2 regions of the Cetobacterium sp. 2G large genome follow, and region 1 is predicted to be linked to the other one. Evidence: riboswitches for the same ligand, from Rfam matches in the RefSeq annotation. Region 1 holds a riboswitch; the other holds the start of a gene.

The links. Region 1 has a riboswitch for cyclic di-GMP ahead of H5J23_RS10165 (winged helix-turn-helix transcriptional regulator). Riboswitches for the same ligand answer to the same signal wherever they lie in the genome.
Region 2: linked by a shared signal. The riboswitch ahead of H5J23_RS06900 (GGDEF domain-containing protein) and the one ahead of H5J23_RS10165 (winged helix-turn-helix transcriptional regulator) in region 1 are both predicted to bind cyclic di-GMP.

What each region holds. Positions count from the first base shown of each region.
Region 1 is NZ_JACHTH010000005.1:1,543,350-1,551,893, reverse strand. It holds gene H5J23_RS10175 (hypothetical protein) at 64-1,458, opposite strand; gene H5J23_RS10170 (cold-shock protein) at 1,671-1,871, shown strand; cyclic di-GMP riboswitch class I at 2,000-2,075, shown strand; gene H5J23_RS10165 (winged helix-turn-helix transcriptional regulator) at 2,191-2,481, shown strand; gene H5J23_RS10160 (hypothetical protein) at 2,517-3,911, opposite strand; gene H5J23_RS10155 (hypothetical protein) at 3,996-5,396, opposite strand; gene H5J23_RS10150 (CAP domain-containing protein) at 5,713-6,147, shown strand; gene H5J23_RS10145 (YbaN family protein) at 6,181-6,543, opposite strand; gene H5J23_RS10140 (LemA family protein) at 6,634-7,188, shown strand; gene H5J23_RS10135 (DUF2207 domain-containing protein) at 7,169-8,544, shown strand, end outside.
Region 2 is NZ_JACHTH010000005.1:851,234-859,777, reverse strand. It holds gene H5J23_RS06955 (EFR1 family ferrodoxin) at 160-930, opposite strand; gene H5J23_RS06950 (hypothetical protein) at 1,096-1,581, shown strand; gene H5J23_RS06945 (dihydrodipicolinate reductase) at 1,622-2,656, opposite strand; gene H5J23_RS06940 (nitroreductase family protein) at 2,820-3,602, shown strand; gene H5J23_RS06935 (hypothetical protein) at 3,645-3,950, opposite strand; gene H5J23_RS06930 (lipocalin family protein) at 3,987-4,523, opposite strand; tRNA gene H5J23_RS06925 (tRNA-Asp) at 4,620-4,696, opposite strand; tRNA gene H5J23_RS06920 (tRNA-Leu) at 4,713-4,800, opposite strand; gene H5J23_RS06915 (hypothetical protein) at 5,010-5,222, shown strand; gene H5J23_RS06910 (hypothetical protein) at 5,248-5,793, opposite strand; gene H5J23_RS06905 (3'-5' exonuclease) at 5,819-6,394, opposite strand; cyclic di-GMP riboswitch class I at 6,556-6,631, shown strand; gene H5J23_RS06900 (GGDEF domain-containing protein) at 6,766-8,544, shown strand, end outside.

The DNA.
Region 1 (8,544 bases):
TTTAACATATATTTTAAAGGAACAGAACATAAAAAAGAACACTTAGAAAGTGTTCTTAAATATTTAAATAGTGTTTAATTTATTTAATCCACTTGTTAAAGCATGATTTTCTAAAATACTGTGGATATTGATAGTGTTATAGTACTCAACAACTTTTACATTAGGCACAATATTACTATCGCTAATAATTATATCATAGTTTTTATGATTTTGTATAATATCTTTTTTATGAAAAAAAGTTGCTTCAACATCAAATATTATATTTGGGTAGAATTTTTTCAAAGATTTTTTAAATACAATTTGATCAACGGCAACGACTTCATTGAAAAGTAAAAGAACACTTTTTATATTTGAAAAATTTTCGTCCATAAGAATTCTTCTGATAACATATACAATCATAAATTTATCTACTAAATAAAGAGTATACGAAGACTTATTTAAAATTTCATCTAATTTATTTAAAATTATTTTATGTGGTTTATTGAAAGAAACATTAATAATTTTTACAATTTTATTATTATATTTAAAAAATGAAAGATATAACTTATTAAATAACATTTTCTCAAGATCTTTATTTGAGATTTTTATTTGAAATGTTTTTTTAATAGATTCTATTAAATTAAAACAAATATTTTTAATGTCATCTTCTAAAATACCATTTTCAAAATAAAGAGATGTTAAAAAGTGAGTTAGTTGATTTTTAAAATCATTATTAAAATCATCTCCAAATATAGTTATACTTTTTTCAATCTCTTTAAATTTATCTAAATTTAAGTTTGAATCATTAATAAAATTAAAACCACCAAAGATGTGGATACAAACTTCTAAAGAGCATATAAAAGAAAGTAAAAAATAGTTTATAGAAATACCTGAATTTTTAAGTATAGGGTAAAGTTGAGAAAGCCTTTTTTTTGTATCAAAAAGTTTAATAGAGTTTAAAAGTTCTCTCCTTGCAGGAACTAAAGTATCTTCTTCAATAAAAAATTTCATAAGTTTTTTATAGAATAAAATTTTATCTTTTTTTGATAGTTTTTTTAATACTAGACCTTTGCCGTGATAATATTCATAGGTAGTACCATTTTTAGAAAAATCATCTTTAACAACTTGAAAAGATCTTAAAATAGTGCTACGAGAAATATCTAAAATTTCTTTTTCCTTTTCTAAATTTAAAAACCCAGTAGAGATAAATTTAATAAATAAGTAGTCAATCTTTTCATCTGCAGTCAAAGTTGTAAAGTTTTCAAATAAAAATTTCAATTCATGAGGCATCAATTTTAAAAAATAGAAATTATCATTTTTTGAAATAATAGGTAAATTGATTGAAGCTAAAAAATCATTAAGCTGTGAAATTGTTTTAATGATAGAATTTTTTTCCACGTTTAAATACAGTTGCATATCTTCAATAGAAATCTCAGTTTGAGATAATAGTTTTAAAATATTAGCAGCTGTTGTATTCATTTAATCACCCCCGACATTAATAGTTTATCATATATAGATATATATTAAAATAGAAGTGAATGAAAAAAATAGATATGATTATATACCACTTTTGCTTCTATAAAAAGAAAAAATGGAATATTTAATTTATAAATTATATATGATATTATTAGAGCATATAAGAAATTAATTAAATTTCAAAAAGGATTATAAACACGGAGGGGAATAAAGAAATGACAAAAGGTACTGTAAAATGGTTTAACAAAGAGAAAGGATTTGGATTTGTAACTTGTGAGGAAGGAAAAGATTACTTTGTACATTTTTCTGGAATTATAGGAGATGGATTCAGATTTTTAGAAGAGGGGCAAAATGTATCTTTCAGAGTTGAAAGTGGAGATAAAGGGCCTTTAGCAAAAGAAGTTCAAGCAAACTAATACCTAATCCTAATAATATATAAAGGACGGAGATGTTCCGTCTTTTTTATTTGTAATTGTTTTTGTATAGAGCATTTTGTAAAAAAAACATTGCATAAAATGGTAAAAATAGGATATAATTAGAGTACAAAATTATATGGCAAACTATGAGAAATCATAGGACGCAAAGCTATAGGGCCTGTAAAATGGTAGCCAGTTGCACTTATCTTTTAAATTGAGGGATAAGTGTTTTTTTTTTGAAAGAATAAGTTAAAAAAAGGAAAAAGAGATAATGTCTATAATAGTATATATAGATAAAATCTATTAGGGGTGTTGTATTATGTGTAAAACAGAAATAAAAAAAGAGTTAGGGAAATATCATATTAATTACACACATGAGAGGATTTTAAGAAGAATAAATGAGAACCCAGGAATAACTATGTGTGAATTAACTAAGGGATTGGATTTGTCAAAGGGATCAGTTTCGCTTTGTATAAAAAGATTAGAAGAAGAAAATTTGATTCAAAAATATGGAACGTTTGATGATAAAAGAGTTTTTAGACTTCATCCAACAAAAATAGGAAAAGATTTATGTAGTAAAATTAAATTAATACAAATATTAAAAATATAACCTCTGTGTAAGTTTTTCTACAGAGGTTATTTTTATTATATTGGTAAAGGATAATATTTAATAAAAGGATAGTTAGAATTTAAATTTAAATTTTCAAAAGTTATTACTAAAGAAACTTCTTCGTGTAAAAGATAAGTATCTAACTCATAATATTTAATAAAATGAGATATATGTATATTTTCTTTTAAAAGAAAAAGATTTTTAATAACAGGATGTAAAAATCTAGGAAGATCTCTAAAAACAACTATTGTATTTGTAACTTCTGAAAAAGTGTTTTTATTTAAATTTAAAAGATAAAGAAAAATAATATTTGAAAATTGAATATTAAAATAAGTTTTTCTTAATTCAAGAAATAGATGATAACATTCATTTTTTGCTTTAATATTTAAATTTAAACTAAGAAATGAAAGATCATGCATTGATAAAAAAGAGCTTTCTTTACTTGCAATATGAATTCGATTACTAAATTTTTCAAAATAACTTTTTTGAAAACAGTTTATAGATATAAATTTAGAAAAGAGCTTTATAAGTCTCTGAGACTCTTTATCCAAAGATACATTTGTTTCTTTTAAAATTCCAGCACAAAATTTTAAAGTTAAAATAAAAACATTTATATTCTTTAAAGGAAATTTTCCCAAAGTTGAAGTTTTGAAAAAAGTATATGCTTTTTCAATATGTTTTAAAGAAAAAATATCGGAGAAATATTTTTTAAACTCTTCTAGAGATAGCGTAGAGATATCTTCAGAACAATTTTCATCTAAATATACTCTGTATATACTGCATAAAAGTTTTTTATTGTTAGCAAAGATATCTAAATCAAAAGCATAAAGAAAATAATCTATTTCATGAGTAGTTTTTTCAGATATTTTTTGTTGAAAAAAATTAAAATAATCTTCAGCCATTAAAAGTGGTAACTCTTCAAATTCAACTAAAAATTTAAAAAAATATGAAAGAAAGCAATTTTTAATATTATTAATATCTCCTAAAATACTAACCCCTTTACTAGGAATACTACAAATATTTAAATTATAAAATTCTAAGGATTTTTTTACAGAGATTAAATCAGCGCTTAATGTTCTTCTAGATATATTAAAAATAGAAGATAAGGTATTTAGATTTAAATTTATGTTTAAATCATAATGTCTTAGCAAAACTAAAATAATATAAAATATCCGATCTTCTTTAGCAAAAGTCTGTTGTTGCTTTAAAATTTTAAAAAGAGATTCATTATTTATAATCTCATTAACCATATTTTGTAATAAAATATTTTGTTTTTTATTTCCTATAAACTGATAAATTTGTTTTATATATAAAATAACATTTTGTTTATTCATTCTTAAGAAGTTACAAATAAAATCTATATTTTTATCAGGAATAAAATTTAATAATTTATATATTCTGATATGATTAGCATTAATATTTATTTTCATTTTATTATTCCCTTCTTTAATTAGATACTATTAATATAGTATATCATCTATATATAAAAAATTAAATCAAAAGGATACAATTTTTTATTTATAAGAAAAATTTTCAAGAGCTTTATCAAAAATATAACCATAAATAGCTGAAAGAACTTGCATAGAATTAAAACTATTTACTACAATTGTTTTTGAATTTAAACTAGGTTCATCACTTAAAATCAAATCATATTTATTTTCATAATTCTCTGGATTTAATTTATAAAAAAAAGTTGGTTCTATATGAAAATTAAACTTTTTGTTATGATTGTATAAAGAATCTTTTAAATGATTATCATCTAAAATGATAACTTCATTAAAAAGTAATAAAATATTTTTTAATGAATCTTTATTATGTTCAATAATTATTTTTACAATGATTTGTATAATTGAGATTTTATCACAAAAAAATAGATTTAAGTTATATTTTTTTAAAATATTATCTAATATATTTAATAAAGTTTTTTCTTTATTAGTTATAGTAGAACTTTTAACTTTAAAGATATGATTTTCATATTTAAAAATAGAAAAACAAATTTTTTTTAATAACATTTTTTCTAAAAATGGATTTAAATTATTTAAATTAAATTTTTCTTTTACCTCTTCAATAGTTTTAAAAGCTTTTTCTAAAGTACTTGGTTCAAAATTTATTTCATCTCTTTTTAAAGAGATTATAAAATAAAATATTTGCTGTTGGTATAAGGCATCATAATCTTTTAAATTTGATTTAATAATATTTTCAATATCAGAAAAATCTTTATACTCATAGTCTTTTTTAAAATTAAATCCTCCAAAAACTTTTATACAAATATTTAGCGAACATAAAAAAGATATAATAAAATGTGTTGTTGGTAGATTTAGAGCTTTAAAAATCCTATATAAATGGTTGAGTAATTTATTAATATTGTAGTCTTCAATTAAGTCTATTATGAAAATAGAATGATTTAATGAGAAATCACATTTTATAAAAAATTTAATTAACTTTTTAGAGAAAATATTTTTATCAGTTTGAGATAAAAAAGTTAATTTGAGTCCTCTTCCAACGATATATTCATACTGCGATCCATTGGTTTCTAATGTTTTTTTGATATCATTAAAATATCTGATAATGGAACTTCTAGATATATTTAATCTTTCCTTTTCAGATTCTAAATTGATAAAACCATTATGTATAAATTTAAGATAAAGATAATCTACAATTTCATCACTAGTTATAAAATCCTTTCTTCGAAAAAGATTTTCCCATTGAGATTTAGAAAGTTTTAAAGAATAAATACCTTCATTTAAGGTTATTAATGGAAGATTTTCATCCTTTAGAAAAGAGTTGATAGAATTGATATTTTTGTAAATAGATTTTTTCTCTAAATTTAAATAGAGAGAAAGTTCCTCTAAAGAAAAGTCCCCTTGAGAGAAAAGTGTTAAAATATTAATGTTTGTTGTATTGATTTGAATCACCCCCATCTTAACTTATATCACGAAAAAAAGATAAAGAAAATATGAAGAATTTTAAAAAATAAGAGAAAAGTGTTATAAAAATTTTCTACAAATAAAAAAGATAGTTATAAAAATTACAACTATCTTTATAAAAGTTAATTTTAAAATGATGGTGGATTTGAAACCCAAAGAATTTTAGCACTACCTTTTCTACAATTAGATAAATAGTGATTTTTACTAAACTATATAAAAACTCAATTAGAAGAAAAATAAATTTGGAGATATAAAAGAGATTTTGCTAAGATATATTATAGAAAACTATAATAGGGAGGCAAAATTGAAAAAATTACTAGGAATAATGGTTTTTCTTTTAGGAACATTAGTTTTTGGAGCTAATGAGGATCAAAAGGTTATTTTAAAATTAGTTAATAGGGAAAGAGTTAGTAGAGGATTAAGTCCTATGAAGTTAAATTCAAAATTAAATAAACTAGCTAAAATAAAATCTGATGATATGTATAAAAATAGATACTTTAGTCATAACTCTCCTGTTTACGGGACACCTTTTGATTTAATGAAAAAGCATAGGGTAGATTATATGACTGCTGGAGAGAATATAGCAAAAGGTCAAAATACACCAGAATATGTTATGAAATCATGGATGGATTCTCCAGGACATAGAAAAAATATTTTAAATCCAAGATTTAAAGAGATGGGAGTCTCAAGAGATGAATATGGAAATAATATCTGGACACAAATGTTTATAGGAAGTTAATGAAATAGGTTATAGTGAGTTAATCGCTATAATCTATTTTTTTATTGTTTCAACATTTATAATATGAAAAATAACACCTACAAGGATAAGTAAAAGTAAAATTTTACCAATGATAAAGGGCATAAAAAACATTCCTAATGTCATCCCAAAAATTGTGGATAATATAGCAATAATCTTATTTTTTTTAGTAATTCCCTTATTAACTCTATAATCTTTTAAATGCTCACCAAAATATTTATTATTAAGCAACCAGTTATAGAATTTCTCTGAACTTTTTTCAAAAAAATACGCAGCAACTAATATAAAAGGCACAGTTGGAATTATAGGTAAAAATGCTCCAATGATACCAAATCCTAAAAATAGGAAACCTAAAAATGTAAAAATCTTTTTCTTCATGCAAAAAGCCTCCAGATAAAAAGTTTTCATAAGGATTTAAAAATAAATATAGTATAATACATAAAAGAAAAAAATAATAGGGAGGAAGTTATGATTTTAGGAATAGTATTTATAGTTTTGTTAGTTATTTTAATTGGTTATATTATAGGAGTGTACAATAAGTTAGTTAAAGAAAGAAACTTTGTGGATGAGGCTTTTTCAACAATTGATGCATACTTAAAGAAGAGATATGACTTAATACCAAATTTAGTAGAAACTGTAAAGGGATATAAAAATTATGAAGGTAGTACATTAGAGGCTGTAATAGCAGCAAGAAACAGATATATGACTGCTACAACTCCAGAAGAAAAAATAGAAAACGAAAATATGATAACAGGTGCTTTAGGAAAATTATTTGCTTTAACAGAAAATTATCCTGAATTAAAAGCAAATGAAAACTTTATGAAGTTACAAAGTGAATTAGTAGCAATAGAGGAAGATATTTTGCAAGCAAGAAAATATTATAATGGTAGTGTTAGAGTTTATAATACAATGTGTGAAACATTTCCAAGCGTTATAGTGGCTAATAACTTTGGATTTAAGAAATATCCATTCTTTAAAGTTGAAAATGAAGAGGAAAGACAAAATGTTAAAGTTCAGTTTTAGCCTATTTTTTCTTTTAGTTACAACTATTTTTGCAGATGCAGGATATATAATTGATAACTATAAAGTAAATGTAAAAATAGATGATAAAAATATCTACAGTGTTGATGAAAATATAAGAGTGGATTTTTTACAGCCAAGACGAGGAATATATAGAATAATTCCAGAGGAGTTTAATGGAAAAGAGATAAAGGTTACAAATATAAAGACGAATGTTCAAACTGTTGCAAAAGATGAAGGGAATTACATCTACTTGAGATTAGGAGATCCAAATAGATATTTGACAGGAATAAAAGATTATATAATAAAATATACCTATAATATAGGTTGGGATAGAAACTCTAGTTATGATGAAGTTTATTATAATCTAATTGGAAATGATTGGGATACGACTATAAAAAAGGTTGAATTTACTATAGAACTACCTAAAAGTTTTGATAGTAATAAAGTGAATTTTACTCTAGGAAAGTATGGTAGTACAGATACTAATGGGGTTAAATGGAACGTAAATGGAAACATAATAAGTGGTTATACAACAGTAGATTTAAATCCAAAGGAGAGCGTAACGATAGCTTTACCGTTGCCAGAGGGATATTTTAATTTTAGAGATCAAAAAATAACTTATTATATATTTAAGGGTGTTTTATATCTAATATACCTTTTTATTCCAGGAATGGCATTTGGACTTTTAAAAAAATATAAAGATAGAGATAGTGTTATCCAAACGGTTGAATTTTATCCTCCTGATAATCTTACACCAACAGAAATAGGATATTATATAGATGGAATTATACATTCTAAAGATTTAACAAGTTTAATTTTTTATTGGGCTAATAAAGGTTATTTAAAAATTAATGAGTTGAAAAAAGGTGGGTTATTTACAAAGGATGAATTTGAAATAGAATTCTTAAAAGATAAAATAGAAACAGAAAAAGAGTTTGAAAAATATATGTACAATGCTCTATCTGCTTATAAGAATTCATCAAATAAATTAAATATTAAAGATTTAAGAAATAGATTTTATAAACACATTGATAAAGCAGCAGAAATTTTAGAGATAGATTTAATTATGAGTAAAAAAACTTTATATAGCTCTAAAAGCTTAAGAGCTGGTGGGAGTGTTAGAACATCTATTTTATTCATAATAGCTGCTAGTTTTGGATACTTTTATTATTTTGGTACAAGTGCAGGAATAGATACAGCAATCACTATTATATTAGGTGGGTTATCAGTATTAGTGACCTTAGCTATAAGTGGTAAAATAAAAAGTAGAACACAATACGGAAACGAAATTTTAGGAAAAATACTCGGCTTTAAAAGATTTTTAGAAACAGCAGAGAAAAGAAAATTAGAGATGTT
Region 2 (8,544 bases), 690 kb from region 1:
ACGCCTTAAAACTCATATTAGAGTGTCATTTTTATGTACTTTTGTCTATAAAATAGTAACCGGCCATTACTATACTTAAATTTCAACACTTTAATATAAATACTCTATATTTTAAGCACTTTAAGTATTTTTTTACAACTATTGCATTATAATAAACCTTTATTTTTTCAACTCATTAACCCCAATATAAGGATTTTTATACCTATTGTCATACTTACTTTTACCACCACAAGATATAGCAACAGTTGGACATAGATTTGCACATGCTAAGCAATCTTCACAATTTTTATCCCAAACAGGTTTCCCATCAACTAGTTCTATATTTTCAACAGGACAAACATCTTTACATATTCCACAACTTATACATCTTTCATCATTCAGTTTAAACTTTTTAGAAACTGTTTTTAATCCAAGTCTCCAAAACTTATAAATCAATAAAAATATTGGATACAAAAAGATATTACTATTCGCTGAAGATTTTTTTCCTTTTAATATATCATCACAAATTGTTTTCATCTTACCTTTAGATGATTCAATATCAATTTTAGCTTTATCTTCTGGCATAGCCTTGAATAGTTTTAAATAGTTATCTGGCATATGGCAGTACTCAGAGTACTCTAACACTCTTCCTTTCTCTAATAAAATATTATTAACTTGATTAAATGGTATTCCATAATCACTTCCACCACAAGTTGCAACTGCAAACAAATAATCTACTTTTTCAATTTCAACTTTTTTTAGAAATTCTTCCACTATTTTTGGAATTCCCATGGCATACACTGGAAATAAAAAACCTACCTCTCCATTTAATATTACTTTTTCATCTTTTACTGCTGATATATTCACTAAATTATACGAACAATTTTCTTTTAAATATTTTCCTAAATATAATGTATTCCCTGTTCCTGAAAAATAATATATTGTCTTCATCTTCACTCCTATTTTCATCTCTTTTTACTTAGTATACCTTATGTAGTTATAGATAACAAGATTAGAAATAGTTCTATCTCAATCAAATTTGCTTATTACTATAATTAATGTTAAAATCTATTTTAAGAAATAGACATTTTTTCATATAAGAGGTGAAATAAATTTATGACTAATGAAATAAAAATTGCTACTTTTTTAAAAGTTGCTAAAATATTAAATGAAAATAATATCACTTGGGCTGTTGGAGCCTCTCTATTATTATACCTTAAAGGGATTACTGATAAATTTAATGATATTGATCTTATGGTAGCTGAAAATGATATTGAAAAAACTAAAAATATATTTTTATCTCTTGGAAAAGAATATGCTAAGAATCCTAATCTTCAATATAAATCTAAATGCTTTTTAGAATTTAATGTTGATGGTATAGATTTTGATATTATCAGTGGATTTGTTATAGTAAACAATAACTGCGACCACTATTTTCCACTTGAAAAAAACAGTATTGTAGAATACTTTTGTTTAGAAAATACCTCTATTCCTCTACAATCAGTAAATGACTGGCTTACTTACTATACTTTGATGAATAGAAAAGAAAAAGTGGAAATGATTAAAAACTATCTTAATAAAAACATTAAAGAATTAAAATAAAAGTACCCTTGAAGAACTTTTATCTTCAAGGGTACTTTCTTTATTTTTTATAGAAGCTAATAGGACTACTTAAATAAACTGGATTTTCTAATTTATCTACAGTTAAATATCCTGCTGGAGCATTTATTATGCTTGGAATTCTATTTACAATAGTTGCACAAGTATGCTCAACTGTTGCTGGTTTTTTCACATAAAACTCTGTATCTGGCTCACCTATAATTTTCCAATCACACATATCTCCATCTTCAGGTCCATAAACCTTTCCTATACATTGTGTTTCTATTATTGGTCCTTGGAATGTTTCAGTTGTCACAACAGCACTCATTCCTATACACATTCCAACCTCTATTGTTTTATCTAAAGTTTTTGAATAAATCTCTTTTTCGTGGAAGTATGGAACACATTTTTGAGTTTGACTCTTAATAGTCCATCCCATTAAGTTACAAAGAGCTTCATTGGAATTCCAAACATAGCTTGGCTCTAAAGATTCTGGATGAGCTAAGCTTTTTTCAAACTCCTCTTTTGTAAATCCAGCTCCATGAGCTTTAGCCAAAGCCAAACCATAATCCTCAACATTATAACTAACAGCTCCTGTTATTTTCTTTATATCATGAACTCCACTTGCAACTAACGCTACCATATTTATCCAATAAAGATCCTGCATTCCTGAACCAGTTATTGTACAACAGTTCTCTTTAGCTAATACATCTAATTTATTAGTTAAAGCTGATACTGTTGTCCAAGGATATATAGCCTCTTCACAAGTTGTTACCACATTTATTCCTCTTAACAAACATTTTTCAAACTGCTCATAACAATCCTTTATAAAGCTAAAAGTTGTTACTATTGCTATGTTTGGATCTGTTTCATCTAAAACTTTATCAGCATCATTACTTATTTTTACACCTAATTTAAATCCTAATCCAGCATATTCACCAACATCTACTCCTTCTAAAGCTGGATTTGAGTCTATTGCACCTACAATTTCAGCACCTTTCTCATATAAATATCTCAAAATATACTTAGACATCTTGCCACAACCATACTGAACCACTCTAATTTTTTCATTTTTCATAACAACTCACCTCTTAAATTTTTGTATAAGTATATATATCCACATGTTACTATAAATATTTCACAAATCCTTTAAAATTCAATAAAAGAAAATAGACAAGGACACTCTTTTATGATACTATTCTTTAAACTTTTAAAAATAATATTTATCAAGGGGGAGTTAAATGAATAGTTTATTAAAAAATCTTGATGTATTAATGAATCGAAAATCTGTTAGAGCTTATAGCGATGATAAAATCTCTGAAGAGATTAAAAATGCAATTATTGAATCAACTTTAAGAGCTCCAACTGCTGGAAATATGATGATGTACTCTATCATTGAAATTACAGATGAAAATTTAAAAAATAGGTTAGTTGAAACTTGTGATAACCAACCTATGATTAGTAAAGCTCCATATCTTTTACTATTTTTAGCAGATTTTCAAAGATGGATGGACTATTTAAAAACTTCTGGAGTAGATGAGTACAATAAAGAAAACAGTCTTGAAATGTATCACCCTGGTGAAGGAGATTTGCTACTTGCTATTAACGATGCACTAATTGCTGCACAAACAGCTGTTACCTCTGCTGAAATGTTAGGTGTTGGAAGTTGCTATATTGGTGATATTATGGAAAATTTTGAAATTCATAAAGATATGTTTAATCTTCCAAAATATACTTTCCCAGTTACTCTTATCTGTTTTGGATACCCAACTGAGCAGCAAAAAAATCGACCTCAACCACCTAGATACCCTAAAGAAATGATTGTTTTTGAAAATAGCTATAGACATATTGAAAGCGAAGAGTTTAAAGCTATGGAGATTGAAAGAAATAAAATTTCAAAACCTAATTTCCTTCCTGGATGTCACAACGAAGCTATCCATATGTATAAAAGAAAAATAACTTCTAGCTTTATGAAAGAGATGAATAGATCTGTTAAAGCTGCCATAGATTCTTGGACTAAATAGAATTAAAAAGCCTCTTAGAACTAAATCTAAGAGGCTTTATTTTTATTTTACAGTAAACTTACCATTTAAAGATTCATATACAACAAACTGCTGCAATTTCCCATTGATTTCTAATATAAATTTATGATTTATACCAGCTACAATCTGCTTTTGATACTCTATTAATTTATAATTTTTTCCAAGTTTTTTCTCTTGAACTAATTTATTTAAAGCAATCTCTCCCATAGCATCCATTTTACTACTTCCATATGCTCCAACCATTTTAGGAGAGCTATTTGTTTCCACTTTTTTACTATTAGAACATCCCACAAGTCCTAATATTGCAACTGCTAAAATTATTTTTTTCATACCCTACCTCTTTCATATTTATTTTATTTTATTTTATTATTGCCCATCTATTAAATTCTCTGTTTTAAAGCCTAATGCTTCAGCTTTTTGGATCATCTCATTGTAAATATTTAAAGGAATACTTTTCTCTCTTGATAAAAACCATAAATATTTATATGATGAGCTTGTTACTATAGCATATTTATAATCAACACTTATCCATGCTACATTATATTGAGCTCCTATTATAGGAAATGCGTTAGGGTATACTTTTAAGAAGTTTGGAATATCTGTTTGTTTAGCCGTTGCATAAAATATACTTTCTTTATTTTTAGAATCTATACCTCTATTAATAACAGATATTTTTCCATTTTTCTCTAACTCATAGTTTGCTGTTACTTCTTTTAGTCCTCTTTCAAATCCGTGATTAAATCGTTTTATCTCATACCATTTTCCCAAATACCTGTCTATTGAAAAATCAAAATTTTTCTCTACTTTAGGTGAACTTGAACAACTAAAAAATAAAATAGAACTTAATAAAATAGAGATTACTCTTAAATAAAAAAAATTATTTTTATCTCTTTTCACTAACATCTAAAACACCTCCATGTTCTAGATATACTAAATTATTTTATATTTCCTAATAAAAAATAAAAAAAGATGTATCTCTACATCTTTTAAGTTCTTTAATGGCGGGAGTGACGAGGGTCGAACTCGCGACCTCATGCGTGACAGGCATGCGCTCTAACCAACTGAGCTACACCCCCATTAAAAAAATATATATGGTGCCTGGGGCCGGAATCGAACCGGCACGCTATCAGATAGCTCAGGATTTTAAGTCCTGTGCGTCTACCTATTCCGCCACCCAGGCATTTCAGTTAAGAAGTCTCTTCAATCTTCCTTATTCGTTATTAATTCTATCAATTTTTGCAAAAAAAATCAACTAGTTTTTTCATTTTTTTTATTTTTATTTTTTAAGACTAACTTTCGAACAATTAGTTTAATTTCTTTTCTTTTTCAACTAATAATGATATAATAATTCTAGTTTAAATTAATTATAGTACTTTAAGGATGGTTTTTATGAAAAATAATGCATTTTTTAAAAATAAAAGAAAAAGAGCTCTTTTCTTTGCAAACATAATATTAATTTTATTTATATCTTTTCATTTAATTCAAATGGAATCTACTGATGAAGAGTTAATGACTTTTGTTCTCTTTTTAATTGGAGATATAGCTTTATTAATATATCAAATCGTTGAAATTATAAGAAGTAATAAAAAAGACACTAAATAATCTCTAGTGTCTTTTTTATTAAAAACTATTCTAAAGGTATTCCTACATTTGGTACAAATTCATCTGCTAAAATTTTAACTCCTTTTATTTTAGCATCTTTTCCTAACATAGGTTGAGTAGATGGATTAGAGGGATATTTTTTTCCATTAAACTTTAATATTGCTTGTCCAGGAGTTGCTCCTCCTCCTGAAACTTCCATTATAATGTCATTCCATCCCTTTGTTTTATTATCACTTATAATTATTGGTGTACAAACTAATGATAGTTCAGATATAACTTGATATCCTTCACTAACCTCTTTTAAAATAAGTCCGGAATCTCCTCCCGAGCCTCCTAACATAGGTCCATATGCATAAACTATAACTTCAGGTTTTTTATCTCCATTTAAATCTACTTTATTATACATGTAGTGAACTATATCCTCTCCTCTTTTAAGAGAATAAGTTTTAATTAAAGTTTCCTCAACTTCTCTGTCTCTTTGAGTTTCCGATTTCATTGATTTCATCTCTGCACTTAAAGATACCATACTTGTTAAAACTACTGACATTATAACTAAACATACCTTTTTCATCTTTCCTCCTATTATAATTTTTTAATTATTTGGCTTTTTCAAGAACTTTAGCTATGTTTTTATAAACCTCTCTTGTTGCTCTAATATCTTCTAAAGCATCGTGTGCATTTTCTAGTGAAACATTAAAATGTTTACACCACGTTTCTAATCTATTGTTTTCTAAAACTGGTAAAATTCCCATAACTTGAAGTGATTTTACTAAATTAAGAGTACATACGTTTAATTTAAAATCAATAAAGCTTCCCATAAATCTATTATTTAATCTATTATAAAAATTATATAACATTCTAAAATCAAATGGATAGTTATGACAAATCATAACTAATTTATCATTTTTATCATATCTATCTACATATTTTGAAAAAATTTTCTCTAACTCTTTTAATGCCTCTTCTGGCTCCTGCTCTTTGTTAAGTTCTTCTACTGTAAATCCTATAGTTTTTAAAGCACTTTCTGAAATATCTGCTCCGTTATGAGGTTTACATCTAATATTAAACCATTCTACAACCTCGTTATCTATCTCTATAGCACCAGCTATTTGAACTATTGCAGAGTTATCAGTTAATCCAGTTGTTTCTGTATCTAAATATAATAATTTCATACCTATCCTCCCTTTTATCTATATTTTAATAATACTCTATCATTTTTAAAATTACAATATAAAATATTTTATAAAACTTATTGAAATTCTCTACATACTTTTTTACAGTAAATTTCAAATTGATTAAACTACATTTATAATATATCATATGAATGCTTATTCAAACAAGCAGGCAAAATAAGGGAAACTTTATGACGCAAAGCTATAGGACCTGTAAAATGGTAGCCAGTTGCAACAATTTTTTTATAAAATTGTTGTTTTTTTTATTTTAGGATTAGTCCACCTAAAAAATACACATTTTTAGTCACTACTAAATAAGAATAACTTTACAAGCTAAATTTGTATTTAGATAAAATAAATGGAGGACAAAGTTGAAACTATTAAAAAATAGATTTTTAAAACTACTACTATTCTTAACTATGACAATGGTAGCTTTTTCAAATGATAATACTTTTTACCTAGGAATTCAAAACTATCCAGAGACTGAAGTAGAAATTGATGGTATTTCTATCAATGGAATTATCCGTGACCTCTTTAAAAATGAGTTAAAATTAAATGTAAAAGAAGTTCATGGTTCTTGGAGAGAAAGTCATAATAATCTTGAAAAGGGAACTATCGATGCCTTAGGGTTGGTCACAAAAAACACTGTTAGAAAAAACAATATATTACTTTCTAAACCTATTTTTAGTGAAAATCTATATGTCGCTTCTGATAAAATTCCTTTAGATTCACCATATGATTTAATGAATCAAACAATTTATGTGTTTAAAGGGGATGAAATTCCCATAAAGCATTTAAAAGATTTTTTAGAAAAAAACAACATAGATGCAAATATCGTAGAAGTTGATAATATTGATGATTTTAAAGATAATTTTTACTTAGACTCAGAGTTTATCGCTCTCAAATCTCAAAATAGACTATTAGTCTCATTTTTAGCTCCTGTTTGCATTGGTGTAAATAAAAAATATGAGTATTTATTACCTCACATAAATACTGCTTTGAATAAAAAATATAGTAAAAAAATATCTAATCACTTTAAAAATCTTCCATTATACTATCAAAGAGAAAGATTCCAAAATAGCTTAACTGAAGAGGAAAAAGATTTTTTATCACAAAAGAAATTTATAACAACTTCTCTTGAAGATGACATCTCTTTAAGTATATATATTAAAAATAGTGATCAATTTATTGGAATACTACCTGAATATATTGATAAAATTGCTAGTATTATTGAAATTCCAATAAAATATACCTACAACGGGAAAAAGTGGACATATATACAAAAAAAATTTAAACAAGAAGAGATTGATTTTTTAACACTTTCAACAACTGCTGAAGGAAAATCTAGCTATATCTTTTCAGAAGCAATCGATTATATCCCAATGCATCTACTTAACCATATTGATAGTGGTGATTATAATGTCGGCGTTTTAAAAGATGGAAAGTCTCAAGATATTGGTAAAGAATATTTTATAGAGGAAGATATGAAAATATACAACTCCACAGCAGAGTTATTTGAAGCTTTTAAAAAAGATGAAGTTGGTTATATAATAAGCCCATATAACATCTATGATAGAGACTGTGGTAAACAACATAAAGATATAAAAATAAAAGATATTCCTATTAATTTTGCTTTTTCAAAAAAACAAAAAATTTTAAGAGATATTTTTAATAAAGCAATTGCAGTTATTGGGGATATTGATAAAAATGAAATTAGAAATTTTGTTGAAATAGACCAGAAAGAATATGTTCTCAACATAACTGAAGAAGCTGAGGAAAAGAAAAAAATTTGGTATATAACTATATTTATACTTTTAGTACTAATTAGTAAAATAGTTTTCCAAAAAAAATTAACAAAAGCTTTAAAGTATGACCAATTAACTAATCTACCCAACAGGTATCTTTTTAATGAGTTTTGTAAAAAAAATGATTTTATCAAAGGTGCTGTTATTGTAATCGATTTAGATAATTTCAAAAAAACTAATGATAAATATGGTCATAGTAAAGGGGATTCAGTTCTTTCTGAAGTTGGAAAACTTTTATTAGATGTATTTCCAAGAGAAAATACTTTTAGAATATCTGGAGATGAATTTTATTTATATTATGGTGAGAAAAATCTTTTAGAAAGATTAGAAAAATTAATATATCTA